One region of the Rahnella sp. RFA10(1/100) genome, then DNA from elsewhere that is predicted to be linked to it. Evidence: predicted binding sites of a transcription regulator. Region 1 holds the regulator's gene; each other region holds the start of a gene.
The links. The regulator PurR, encoded in region 1, represses purine synthesis genes. The targets are predictions, from matches to a motif close to CANGCAAACGTTTGCNTG.

Region 1 (4,585 bases):
AAAAACGGTCAACAACGATAGCCTGCCAGGTGACTGCGGCAGCACACACGCCTATGGCCTGTAAGAAACGCAGAGCCAGAAGAGCGCGTACATTCTCAACCCAGATAACACCCAGACAGCCGAACGCAAAAAGTATCAGACCAAGAAGCAATACCGGTTTACGGGCGATTCTGTCCGACAGTGGCCCCCACAGCAACTGACCAACAGCAAATCCACCGAGAAAAATGCTCAGACTTGCGCTGATCATCCCGGGGCTGGTCATCAGACTGGTTTGCATGGCACTGAACGCAGGCAGATACATATCGGTGGCTAAAAAGCCCAGCATGCTCAGACCCGCAAGATAGAGCATAAATCCAAAGGAGGGTTTCATTATTGTCTCGTTAATTTATTTATTGCAGATGATGTGACGCAGATTTCATACCGGGGGCGGAGTTTAACGCTTTGATAACAGGCTTGTGAAACGTTAATATTTGCACTCTGCTATCAAAAAAATTGAAGGCTGGATTATGTGGTCAGAATACGCTCTCGAAGTGGTTGATGCTGTCGCAAGAACCGGCAGTTTTAGTGCAGCTGCGCAGGACTTACACCGTGTGCCTTCTGCCATCAGTTACACCGTCCGCCAGCTTGAACAATGGCTGGCCGTGCCGTTGTTTGAACGTCGACATCGTGATGTAGTGCTGACGCCAGCGGGAAAGGTTTTTGTCGATGAAGCACGGGTTATGACAAAAAAAATGATAGCCACCCGCCGGCAGTGTCAGCAGGTGGCGAACGGCTGGCGCGGCGAATTACGTGTGGCGGTCGACCGGATTGTCAAACCCGCACGGACACGGCGTCTGGTGCTCGATTTTTATCGCCATTTTGCAGATACCGAACTCATTATTCACTCGGAAGTGTTTAACGGTGTCTGGGATGCGTTGGTCGACGGGCGTGCAGACGTGGCGATCGGCGCTACGCGCGCGATACCGGTTGGCGGGCGCTTCAGTTTTCGTGATATGGGATTTATGGACTGGCATTGTGTCGTCAGCCCGCAACATCCGCTGGCGCAGCTATCCGGTGCGCTGAACGATGATCAACTGCGACCTTATCCGGCATTGTGCCTGGAAGATACTTCCCGGACATTGCCGAAGCGTGATACCTGGACGCTCGATAACCAGCGGCGTCTGGTCGTGCCGGACTGGACCTGTGCGCTGGAATGCCTGACTGAAGGATTGTGCGTGGGTATGATGCCGGTTCACCGGGTCATGCCGTGGATTGAACAGGGAAAATTACAGGTGCTGGCACTGGAGAATATATTCCCTGACAGCCCGTGCTGCCTGACGTGGGATCAAAGCAATCCTTCACCTTCACTGAGCTGGCTGTTGGAATACATGGGCGATACAGACACCATGAATCAGGAATGGCTGCGCGATTAGAAAAAACGCCTGCACAGGCAGGCGTTTGTGATTTGTTAACGACGGTAATCACGGTACGGGCCGTCGGCGACTGAACGGCGCTCGACCAGTTTCGGATGCACTTCGATGGTCTGGGACTCTTCACGCTTACTGACAATTCTGTCCAGTAACATCGTAAAGGCCATTTCACCCAGACGTTCTTTCGGCTGATGCACGGTTGTCAGCGCCGGGGAGAAGTAACGGGCGTTACGCACATTGTCGTACCCGATCACGGAAATATCCTGAGGAACGCGAAGGCCGAGTTCGTCTGCGGCACAAATTGCACCCATTGCCATCACATCGCCGCCGCAAAACACGGCAGTCGGACGATGCTTCTGCATCAGAATCTTATGCATTGCCTGGTAGCCAGACTCTGGTTCGAAATCACCCTGAACTACCCATTCGTCACGAAGAGGAATATTGGCTTCAGTCAGTGCTTTCACAAAACCCTGGAAGCGGCCGCCGCCGGTATTACGCGCCAGTTGCCCGGGGATCACGCCAATATCACGATGACCGCGTTCAATCAGATAACGACCGGCCATGTAACCACCTTCGAAAGCGTTATCGATAATGCTGTCGGTAAAGTTCTTGCGTGCTTCACCCCAGTCCATGACCACCATGGGAATCGAGCGGTACTCTTCGAGCATATTGAGCAATTCATCAGGGTATTCCGCGCACATCACCAGCAAGCCGTCGACGCGTTTTTGCGCCAGCATTTGCAGGTAGGCCTGTTGTTTCTCCAGGTTATTATGCGAGTTACACAAAATCAGCGTATAGCCTTTGGAGAAGCAGCTGTTTTCCACGGCTTCAATCACTTCGGCAAAATAGGGCGCTTCGCTTGAGGTGGCCAGCAGGCCGATGGTTTTAGTGTTATTGACCTTCAGACTGCGGGCTACAGCACTCGGAGAGTAATGTAACTCTTTGATTGCAAGGAGAACCGCTTCTTTGGTTTCTTCGGCGACGAAACGTGTTTTATTGATGACGTGCGACACGGTTGTAGTGGAAACGCCAGCGCGCTTTGCGACATCTTTAATCGTTGCCATGTAAACAATGACTCCTGAACTCACGTGCTTCAGCACGTTAGCATTATGTTAATCGTTTGCCTGCGAGGATTTAACTGCTGGCTTCTCAAAGGGCAGTGAAATCATTGGGTGGATTCTTCAGAATGAGGCGCGAAATGCTCTCGGGTGAAATCGACCGGCACACAGACGTGTTAACCGACAATTTTCTCTTATAATGCAGGAAAGTGGAAGCAAAATTCTCAGGAACGCATTGTCATTCAACACAAGATTTTAAAGGTTAATTATGAGAAAATGCGTTGGCACACAATGAGTGTGGTATTAAGAAATGCCACAATTTGATCCGAAAGGGGGTTTGATGGACAGCAACCTGAAATTATCGTTGATCACCACGGTATGCGCTTTGCTTATGATTATCGCTTTCAGCTTCACTGCAATAATGAACTGATTCAATAAGTGATCCGCCATAAAAAAGGGCGACGCCTGTCACAGGCGTCGCCCTTTTCAATGTTACGCAGTGACCGTTACCGCCGATGTTCTTCCCTGCAGAAACGCTTCGTTAAATGCTATTCAATGGCTGATTAGCGAACCTTCAGACTTAACGAATTGTTTATTATCGGATCGTTTTAGGGGTCATTACCCGACGTGCGCCTACATAGTGGTCTTGCCAGTAATCATCGCCAAGAGAAGTAATCTTAATGTCTTCGCCCGTTCTTGGAGACTGAATAAACTTGCCGTTGCCAACGTAAACCCCAACATGGTCTGCCGCGCCGCGGTTATTGATTCTGAAGAACACCAGATCACCGCTTTCAAGTTCGCCGCGTTTGACCGGAGCGGCATCGCGCAGGTGATACATTTCATTCGCTGTACGTGGCATTTTTATACGGATCAAATCTTTGTAAGCATAATAAACTAAGCCGCTGCAATCAAAACCGGTATTCGGCGAGGTTCCGCCCCAGCGATACGGTTTTCCTACCTGGTGCATCAGTTTGGTCATGGCCGTTTGCTGAGCATGCTGATAGCGTTTTTTATGTGTTGCACTTAGCGTAATCGGTTTGCTGTCTTCTTCGAATTTCTTACCTTTACGGTGCCGGCCATAGGCTTCTTTTTTACCGGCCTTTTCCGTGCTGTTTTTCGCGAGGGTACGGGTTTTGCTATGTCTCTCTGTTTTGCTCTCGGCCCGCGTGGTCTTGAGTGTCTTTTCTTTTTTACTTTCGGCCCGCGTTTTGGCGCTTCTCTCCGTCGTGGTCTTTCGTTTAACCAGTTCGGTGCTTTTCACTTTCTTCTTCGAATTATTATCCTGAGTTTTTTGTTCTGTGACGGGCGCGGTTTTCGTTTTTTTACTGTTTTTCGCAGCAACCGTTTTTCGCTTTCGTCGTTCTTCCGGCGCAGCCTGATTAACATGACTTTTACGCTGATCGGCAGAGACACGAGTCTGTGGCGACGCATGTGCCATATTTAAAAACAGCTGGGTAAAGAGCAGCACAAAAAGCGTGAACAGTAAGCGCATAGCTTCGTTACCATGAGTGGTAGGTTAAACATCAGGGATGTCAGAGTATTGCCTAAAAGAACCCGACAAAAAAGCACGAATTGCCTCGATTCTAGATCATATTGTGAGAAAAAGTTAATAGCTTTTTTTATGTCGAAATAACCGCCATTTTTAGTCAAAAAAATGACCGTTTTTCATGATGTTAATATTTGAGTTAATCAGTGGAATTCTGCAAATTTGATCGGATTGATGAACGCCGGAAATGTTATTCCCGATGAATGTTTAAATATGTGAGCCTGAGCGCACCCGCTAAAAATGGTTAAATAAATTGTCAGCACTGAGGAAGACCCCACAAAAAATGGCGTTTTTATCTGATGGCTGCCGTCGTTACAATAGAAGGTATTGTGATTGTACACCGTCTCTTTGTGCTGCGCGTGAAGAGCAATGATCGTGACAGCCTGTACCGGCTTGAGGAAGCAAGAAATGACTACTCCAACTATTGAAAAGATTCAGAAGCAAGTTTCTGAAAACCCGATTCTGCTGTACATGAAAGGTTCGCCAAAACTGCCAAGCTGCGGTTTCTCTGCTCAGGCTGTTCAGGCGCTTTCTGCCTGTGGCGAACGTTTTGCTTACGTGGATATCCTGCA
Region 2 (4,585 bases), on a different contig from region 1:
CTCGACCAGTTTGCCTGTGACCGCCGAACCAATCACAAAGGCAATGGAACCCCAGACGCGCACCTTGCCATAATCCATATTGATCTGCCGTTGTAGCGTACCTGCCAGCGCATCGGTCAGCGGCACCAGCGGACCGAAAAACAGACTGAATCCGGCGATGTTAATCATCAGCCATGCCCAGCCGTTGCCAAACCAGAAACCGACGGCAAACGCCAGCGTAAGCAGCGCCAGAATACGCAGACCGGTAATAAGGTAAGAAGGGTCTTTGATGGAGGGAGAAATGATGAGCGTGCCGAGAAAGCGGGCGACCAGACCGGCACCGAGCAGCAGGCCGATGCTTTCGGAGGAGATCCCCTCGCCTTTGAGCCACAAGCCCCAGAAGGGAAGAAAAATACCGTAACTGAAAAAGTAAGTGAAATAACTGAGTGCAAGCCAGCGCGTGGAACGCAATTCCATAAATCCTCCGGTGTGAGGCCAATACTTTGACAAAGCTCACAATCGCTAGCAATCCGCAGACGCTTTCTGACTTCAGGAATGTCTGCCAGCTCACAAATTCTGATACATGCCCATAAAAAAACCCGCCGGAGCGGGTTTTCGCAGCTTAACGGCTTCGCAAATATTACGCGTAAACCGGGAAGCGTGCACAGATGTCGAGCACTTTCTGTTTAACGCGTTCGATGGTTGCTTCATCGTTCACGTTGTCCAGCACGTCACAGATCCAGCCAGCCAGTTCACGCGCTTCGGCTTCTTTGAAACCGCGACGGGTGACGGCTGGTGTACCGATACGCACACCGGAAGTCACAAACGGGCTCTTCGGATCGTTAGGCACGCTGTTTTTGTTCACAGTGATGTTAGCGCGGCCCAGTGCAGCATCCGCTTCTTTACCGGTCAGGTTTTTATCCACCAGATCCATCAGGAACAGATGGTTGTGTGTGCCGCCGGATACCACTTTGTAGCCGCGTTCCAGCACCACAGCCACCATGGCCTGTGCGTTTTTAGCCACCTGTTGCTGGTAAGCTTTGAACTCAGGCTCCATCGCTTCTTTCAGTGCGACTGCTTTACCGGCAATCACGTGCATCAGCGGGCCGCCCTGGCCACCCGGGAAGACAGCGGAATTGAGTTTTTTATAGAACTCTTCGTCACCGCCTTTCGCCAGAATCAGACCGCCGCGTGGACCGGCCAGCGTTTTGTGCGTGGTGGTGGTCACGATATGTGCGTGAGGAACCGGGTTCGGGTAAACGCCTGCAGCAATCAGACCGGCAACGTGTGCCATGTCAACGAAGAAGTAAGCACCAACGCTGTCGGCAATTTCACGCATTTTTGCCCAGTCAACGATACCGGAGAATGCGGAGAAGCCGCCGATGATCATTTTTGGTTTATGCGCTTCGGCCTGACGTTTCACGTCTTCGTAATCGATATCGCCGCTTTCGTCGATGCCATAAGGCACCACGTTATACAGTTTGCCGGAAAGGTTAACCGGTGAACCGTGAGTCAGGTGACCACCATGGCCGAGGTTCATCCCCAGAATAGTGTCGCCCGGTTGCAGCAATGCGGTATACACCGCGAAATTTGCCTGTGAGCCGGAGTGCGGCTGAACGTTGGCGAAATCTGCACCGAACAATTCTTTTGCACGGTCGATGGCCAGTTGTTCTACGATGTCGACGTACTCACAGCCACCATAATAACGTTTGCCCGGATAGCCTTCGGCATATTTGTTGGTCAGTTGCGAACCCTGAGCCTGCATGACACGCGGGCTGGTATAGTTTTCTGACGCAATCAGCTCGATATGTTCTTCCTGACGAACAACTTCTTTTTCCATTGCTGCCCACAGCTCAGCATCATAATCGGCAATGTTCATTTCACGCTTTAACATCCGCATCTCCTGACTCAACAAACTAAAAAAAAGCCCCTTCCGGGTTCTGCGCCACAGTGTAAATGTTTAAGCGGCCTTCGGATAGGGTCAGTTTGAGGTTTTTAGGCAAACGATTGGCTCCAGATACAGCAAGGCTTTGATCTGCGAACCTCTGCCCATAATCAAGAGATATTTATTCACCCGGTCATGCATAAATTTCAGCTTTGTGACCCGGCTCCTGCGGGGGAAAGCCCTTACCCCTTTAGGGGGGTTTACAGCAATAGTCGGTTTATATAACATGCATTTTAAATACATGTTATATAAAATTCTCACAGAGCCGGAGTTCACCATGCTTGATTCAGCCACTATCGCCACCGTTAAATCCACTATCCCTTTGCTCGCTGCGACTGGCCCGAAACTGACCGCACACTTCTATGACCGCATGTTCACACATAACCCAGAGCTGAAAGACATCTTTAATATGAGCAACCAGCGCAACGGCGATCAGCGTCAGGCGCTGTTCGATGCCATCTGCGCTTACGCCGCCAATATTGAAAACCTGGCGGCGCTGCTGCCTGCCGTGGAGCGCATCGCGCAAAAACACACCAGTTTTACCATTCAGCCTGAGCAATACAATATTGTCGGGACTCACCTGCTGGCAACGCTGGATGAAATGTTCAGTCCGGGCCAGGAAGTGCTGGATGCGTGGGGCAAAGCCTATGGCGTGCTGGCGGATGTGTTTATCAACCGTGAAGCTGAAATTTATCAGGACAGTGCAGAAAAAACCGGTGGCTGGCACGGTACGCGTGAATTCCGTATTGCCGAAAAACAACCGCAAAGTGAGCTCATTACCTCTTTCGTGCTGGAGCCTGTCGATGGTAAACCGGTGGCGGACTTCAAACCGGGGCAATATCTGGCGGTGTATATTCGTGATGCTTCACTGGAGAATCAGGAAATCCGTCAGTATTCCCTGACACAGGCACCGAATGGCAAAAGCTACCGCATCGCGGTAAAACGCGAAGGGCAAGGTGCGGTGTCCAACTTCCTGCATAATTTCGCGCAACCGGGCGATATTATTCATCTTGCCGCCCCGCACGGTGATTTCTTTATGGACATCAGCGATATCACGCCGGTGGCGCTGATATCCGCCGGTGTCGGTCAGACGCCAATGTTAGGCATGCTCAACACACTGGCACAGCGCGGACACCCTGCCCCGGTTCAGTGGTTGCACGCCGCGGAAAACGGCGCGGTGCATGCGTTTGCCGGTGAAGTGAAAAACGCGCAGGAAAGCCTGCCGCAACTGGAACATCATGTCTGGTATAACCTGCCACAGGCTGATGATTTACCCGGAGAAGATTTCCAGTATCAGGGACTGATGGATCTGAGCAAAGTCAGCGGGTCACTGAGCACCCCGGACATGCATTTCTATCTGTGCGGACCGGTGGGCTTTATGCAGTTCGTCGCCAGACAACTGCTGGCGATGAACATCAGCGAAGCTAACATTCACTACGAATGTTTCGGCCCGCATAAAGTGATTTAATCCCTGCACGAAAAAAAAGGCTGACACAGAATGTCAGCCTTTATTATTGCTGCGTCAGCAGGTATTAAGGACGACGGCGACGCATAAAGAATAAAGCAATCAGCAGGATAACCACCAGCCCGGCAATGCCCATTCCCCAGTGCGCCAGTTCCAGCAGCGGCGAAGGTTTGCCGCCTGCACGCAATTCTTTCACCCGCTCCGGCGTAACTTTCGCCTGATCGTTGCCAAACTGCTTCAACAGCTGATTGCTCAGCGTAGCGACCTGCGTATCTGACAGTAAATGCTCAAAGGCCGGCATCGCGACATCTTTGTTTTCCGGCCCGCGCTGCACGCCATGTAAAATCGCCATCACCAGATTGTCGCTGTTCAGATGTCCCAGCGCAGTGTTATTCATCAGCGACGGCAGGCCACCGTCTTTGCTGCCACGCCCGTCGGGCTGATGGCAACTGGCACAATAACCGTCATACACCTGCCAGCCGGTCATTTTTCCGGCGTCAGCCGGACGCGGAACGCCACGCAGCGTATCGACATAATTCGCCGGTGATCCGAACTGATCGGCGGCTTTCGCCTGTCCTTCCTGACTGACCGGCGTGGTTTGTTTCAGCCAGACGGCAATCGCCTGCAAATCGCTGTCGCTCAGATGGCTCAGGCTGTGGTCAATCGCTTCAGCCATCGGCCCTGCCGCCTGCGCCTTGCCCGGTGCGTGACCCGTTTTCAGGTAACCGGCAATTTCATCCGTGCTCCAGTTGCCAATACCGCTGACCGCATCCGACGTAATGTTCGGTGCAAACCAGGTGCCCAGACTGCTGCCGCTCAGCGCTTTATCGCCCTGCTCTGCCATCAGCGCATTACGTGGCGTATGGCAAGTGCTGCAGTGTGCGAGTGCTTCGCCAAGATAGGCCCCCCGGTTGATCTGATCGCTTTTCGACGGATCGGCTTTAAACGCCCCTTTTTCGAGGAACAACAAGTTCCAGCCCGCCATCGACAGACGCACGTTGAACGGGAACGGCAATGCTGTCGGCGTTGATGGCACATCAACCGGTGACACACCCTGCATAAAATAGGCATACAACGCTTTCATATCGTCATCGCTGATTTTGGCATACGAGGTGTAGGGCATCGCCGGATACAGATTCGCGCCATCGCCGCGCACGCCGTCGCGCACTGCATGTTCAAACTGTTCCAGCGTATAA
Region 3 (4,585 bases), on a different contig from region 1:
TTCCATATCATCACGGTTTGCCGTGCGTCGTCGTAACGTCCCGATCACCCGCGAACTGATCTCCTTCAGCGTCTGTTCATCGATATTTTCTTCGGTATCTGCCGCCAGACGTTCTTCCATTTTATGCAGGCTTTCGATCGCCACTTCTGCTGCGATCGATTTCGCCATGCGTTCTTCTTCACGGTAGGTCGTGCCGTCAGCCACCACCACACCTCTGAGCAGGAACGGCAAGGCAATCACGCCTGCGATCAGTGAGAAAAGAATGACGCCGGTCGCCAGAAAGACCAGTTGATAACGCGACGGGAACGCCGAACCATCAGCCAGGAATAACGGAATCGACAACACACCGGCCAGCGTAATGGCCCCTCGCACACCCGCAAAAGAGGCCACCCATAGCTCACGCGTGCTGTAGTTGCCAAACAGCAGCGGTTTCTTTTTCAGAAAACGGTTGCTGAAACTCTTCATTACCCACAGCCAGACGAAACGCAGGATCAGCAGCGCAAAATAGATAATTCCGACGTCGGCAAACAGATGCCATGTCACAATAGACGGGTCGTGTGTGGCCTGATCGATAGAGTTCTCAAGGATCCCCGGTAATTGCAGGCCCAGCATGATAAACACCATGCCGTTGAACACAAACTCAAGCATCGCCCACACGCTGTTCGCGCGCAGGCGCATCGCCAGTGGCGCGTTACGTATAATGCCGGACTGGCTGATGGTCATCCCCGCCGCCACTGCGGCCAGAATGCCCGACACACCGATATGTTCGGCAATCAGATACGAGGCGAACGGCAGCAGCAGCAGGAAGACAATTTGTGTCGCCGGATCATCACCGCTCCAGCGGCTCATGATGCGCAGCGATTTACTGTATAACCACGTCACCGCCACACCGGCCATCAGGCCGCCGATCGCCACTTTAAGAAATTCGACCGTTGCACCACCGACGGTAAAAATCATCGTGCCCATCGCCACAGCAATAGCAAATTTCAGGGAGACCAGGCCGGATGCGTCATTCATCAGCGCCTCACCTTCCAGCACGCCCATGATCGACTTCGGAATACGCCCCTTACCGACAATCCCGCCCAACGCCACGGCATCGGTTGGTGAAAGCACGGCTGCCAGCGCGAACGCGGCCACCAGCGGGATATTCGGCACCATCATATAAATCAGATAGCCAATACCAACGACGGTGAGTAACACCAGCACCAGTGCCAGCCCGAGAATTTCGCGCCCGTGGTGGAGGAATTCGCGGGTCGGGGTTTTCCAGCCATCAGCAAACAGTAACGGCGGGATAAAAAGGACGAGAAACAGCTCAGGATCGAAATCCACATGCAAACCAAAATTTGGCCAGGCCAGCAAGGCACCGACAGCAATCTGCATTAACGGAAGAGGAACCTGAAACGGCAACATTCTGGTGACGACGCCGGAGAGCGACACCACCAGAATCAAAATCAGAATGGTAAAGAAGATTTCCATGCTTTCCTTAGACTCTTGTTTTTATAAATTTCAGCCAGACGCAGGTGAGTGAGTCCGGAGCGAACTAAGGAATAGTAGATCAAAAGGAGATGTGATTTAAATCAGTGCGTGCGGTTACATCAGAGAGGATTTGCTCCTCCCCCTGCGAAGAGGGAGGAGCAAACAGATCAGATCGCCCATCCGCCCGCATAAAACGCCACCAGCGCCACAGCGATAATCACCGTCCCAGCGTTAAGTTTACGCCATTCGCCGGAGAAAATACGGCCAATCACCAGTGCGCTGAAACCGAGCATAATGCCGGTGACAATGTTACAGGTCAGAACAATAAAGACCGCGCAAAGTAACCCTGACATCGCGTCAACAAAATCGCTGAAATCCAGTTTGGTGACGTTGCTGAGCATCAGCAGACCAACGTACATCAGCGCAGGTGCGGTGGCGTAAGCAGGAACCAGATAAGACAGCGGAGACAGGAACAACATCAGCAGGAATAGCACACCGACCACGGTGGCTGTCAGGCCGGTTTTACCGCCAGCCGCCGTGCCGGCTGCCGATTCGATATAAACCGCAGCCGGAGAAGCGCCAACCAGGGAAGCGAAAATACTGCTCACGGAGTCAGCCGTCAGGGCTTTGCCGCCGCTGATGATCTGCCCGTTTTCATCCAGTAGATTGGCCTGACCGGCGACCGCGCGAATGGTGCCGGTGGCATCAAACACCGCCGTCATCACCAGGGCCAGTACACTGGGTAATACCGCAGCTTTCAGCGCGCCCATGATATCCAGATCGAAAATCACCGATTTGCCGTCAGCGCCAGCCAGAGAAGGCATCGCAAACAAACCCTGATATTTCACGGCAGGATCGAAGATCAGGCCGATAATCGAAATCGCGATAATCACCAGCAAGATGCCACCCGGAACACGCAGTTTCTCCAGGCCAAAAATCACCGCCAGACCGAGTAATGTCATCACTACCGGGAAAGAGGTGAACGCGCCAAGTGCCACCGGTAAGCCGTCCAGCGGGTTTTTCACCACCAGGCCAACACCGTTGGCGGCGATCAGTAACAGGAATAAACCAATACCGATACCGGTGCCATGCGCAACGCCTGTTGGCAGATTGCGCAAAATCCACGAACGGATGCCCGTCACCGAGATAATAGTGAACAAGACGCCCATCAGAAATACCGCGCCGAGTGCCACCGGTACGCTGATATGCTGGCCCAAAACCAGACTAAAAGCGGTAAAGGCAGTCAGAGAAATGGCGCAACCAATCGCCAGCGGCAGGTTTGCCCACAGGCCCATCAGCAAGGAACCAAAACCGGCAACCAGACAGGTCGCAACAAATACTGCACTTGGCGAGAAGCCTGCTTTGCCGAGCATGGATGGCACGACAATGACCGAATATACCATCGCCAGGAAAGTCGTTAAGCCCGCTATCACTTCCTGACGGACATTACTGCCACGCGCACTCATTTTGAAAAAAGCATCAAGCGGGCTTTTTGGCGCAACGGCGCTGCCCGCCTGAGGTTGTTGACTCGACATGGAAAATCCTCTGAATGTCTTTACTGATTAGCCGGCGTGGTCATTATGAAACCGTTTCTGCACGTTCCTTTCCTTATTTGTCGTCCTGAATCGCCGGAAACAGCGTCAGTACGGCAAAGCAAACGTTTAACTCGCAGCGCGTATGGCGGGGACTCATTAAAAAAACGCCCCAAATAATTCATGTTGCAGGAAGGCGGCAAGGAAGGGAATCCCGATGAGCTTACTCAGGTAAGTGATTCGGGTGACCGACCGTAGCCAACACGTCTGCAACGTGAAGTATGAAGGGGAGGTACGCAAACGATTATCTCGCCTTTAACCGGCGCACATCAACTGTGAATGGCAATAATTTACCGTTGTCCGGTCAATAAAAACGCGATTGTGGTGGAAATTTATCCGGTGGCAAAAAAGGAAGAAAAAGAGGCGAAATAAATAGCAGGGTATTTATTGTGGTTTATTTTTATCAGGCGCTGATTGCGTACCCCATCACGCGCAATCAATGCCTGAATAATATAAAAGCGCGTAATGGATTAACGTAAAATATTAAATGGTCCGCCGTTTTCCAGCGCCTTCTGATAGGCCGGACGTGCAGTCACATTTGATAGCCAGGCATTCAGTTGCGGGTATTTCCCAAGTCCGGACCGGGCATTGATCGCTTCTATCGGGAAACTCATCTGAATATCTGCTGCGCTGAACTGATAACCGGCAAAATAAGGATGAGTTACCAGGTGCTGTTCAAGATAATCCAGATGAGTATGGATCTGTTTATCCAGATAATTTTTCTGCACGCCCTGCCCGATCGCGCCGGCAATCGGGCGGATCAGCCATGGCATTGGCGGTTGACCCAGACGGCTGAAAATCAGCTTCATGACCAGCAAAGGCATCAGCGATCCTTCAGCGTAGTGCATCCAGTAGCGATATTGCTGACGCTCAGCAAACGCCGTGGGTTTCAGCGTGCCCGCATCGTCATACACCTCCTGCAGGTATTCAATAATGGCGCCGGATTCCGCGAGGATCAGTCCGTTATCTTCCAGTACGGGTGACTTGCCCAGAGGATGAATTTTTTTGAGTGATGCCGGTGCCAGCATGGATTTTTTATCCCGCTGATAACGTTTGATTTCGTAAGGAATGTCCAGTTCTTCGAGCATCCATAAGATTCGCTGCGAACGGGAATTATCCAAATGATGCACTGTTAACATAAATGTCTGTCGTCCTGTTTCATTTAATTATTTGTTAACTATAGACAACGCTTTCAAAACGCGTATCTGTTTCGTTTTAAAACCCTCCCTTTCTTCAGGATTAATTTATCAAAAAACTTTTTATTTGATTAAAATCACTTACGGATTAATCTTAATTACACGAAAAAAAATATCGTAAGTTCATTCGCCTTTAATAATTCTTAATGCCATTATCGCCGGATAAAAATCAGCCCGTCGCTATCGACTCTCTCTTTGTGGAGCCTCACATGTTTTCCAGTAATTACAACAATGTGCTTGTGATGTTTTCGTTCATTGTTGCAATGCTTGCCTCTTATACCGCGCTAGATATGGCGGGCCGGGTCGCCACCACGGAAGGAA

Region 2: glyA (serine hydroxymethyltransferase) is a predicted target of PurR. The motif match lies at 1,976-1,993, and genes of this name have one in related genera.
Region 3: ETV65_RS19705 (NCS2 family permease) is a predicted target of PurR. The motif match lies at 3,127-3,144, and genes of this name have one in related genera.

Annotation. Positions count from the first base shown of each region.
Region 1 covers NZ_SEWR01000001.1:972,927-977,511, reverse strand. Annotated here, with positions in the region: gene punC (purine nucleoside transporter PunC) at 1-370, opposite strand, end outside; gene punR (DNA-binding transcriptional activator PunR) at 507-1,412, shown strand; gene purR (HTH-type transcriptional repressor PurR) at 1,448-2,473, opposite strand; gene ETV65_RS04290 (C40 family peptidase) at 3,063-3,959, opposite strand; gene ETV65_RS25300 (hypothetical protein) at 4,313-4,441, shown strand; gene ETV65_RS04285 (Grx4 family monothiol glutaredoxin) at 4,422-4,585, shown strand, end outside.
Region 2 covers NZ_SEWR01000009.1:124,070-128,654, reverse strand. Annotated here, with positions in the region: gene ETV65_RS21590 (3-phenylpropionate MFS transporter) at 1-456, opposite strand, end outside; gene glyA (serine hydroxymethyltransferase) at 620-1,873, opposite strand; gene hmpA (NO-inducible flavohemoprotein) at 2,202-3,392, shown strand; gene ETV65_RS21575 (cytochrome c) at 3,457-4,585, opposite strand, start outside.
Region 3 covers NZ_SEWR01000007.1:183,516-188,100, forward strand. Annotated here, with positions in the region: gene ETV65_RS19700 (Na+/H+ antiporter) at 1-1,476, opposite strand, end outside; gene ETV65_RS19705 (NCS2 family permease) at 1,644-3,011, opposite strand; gene ETV65_RS19710 (glutathione S-transferase) at 3,539-4,207, opposite strand; gene ETV65_RS19715 (bifunctional diguanylate cyclase/phosphodiesterase) at 4,474-4,585, shown strand, end outside.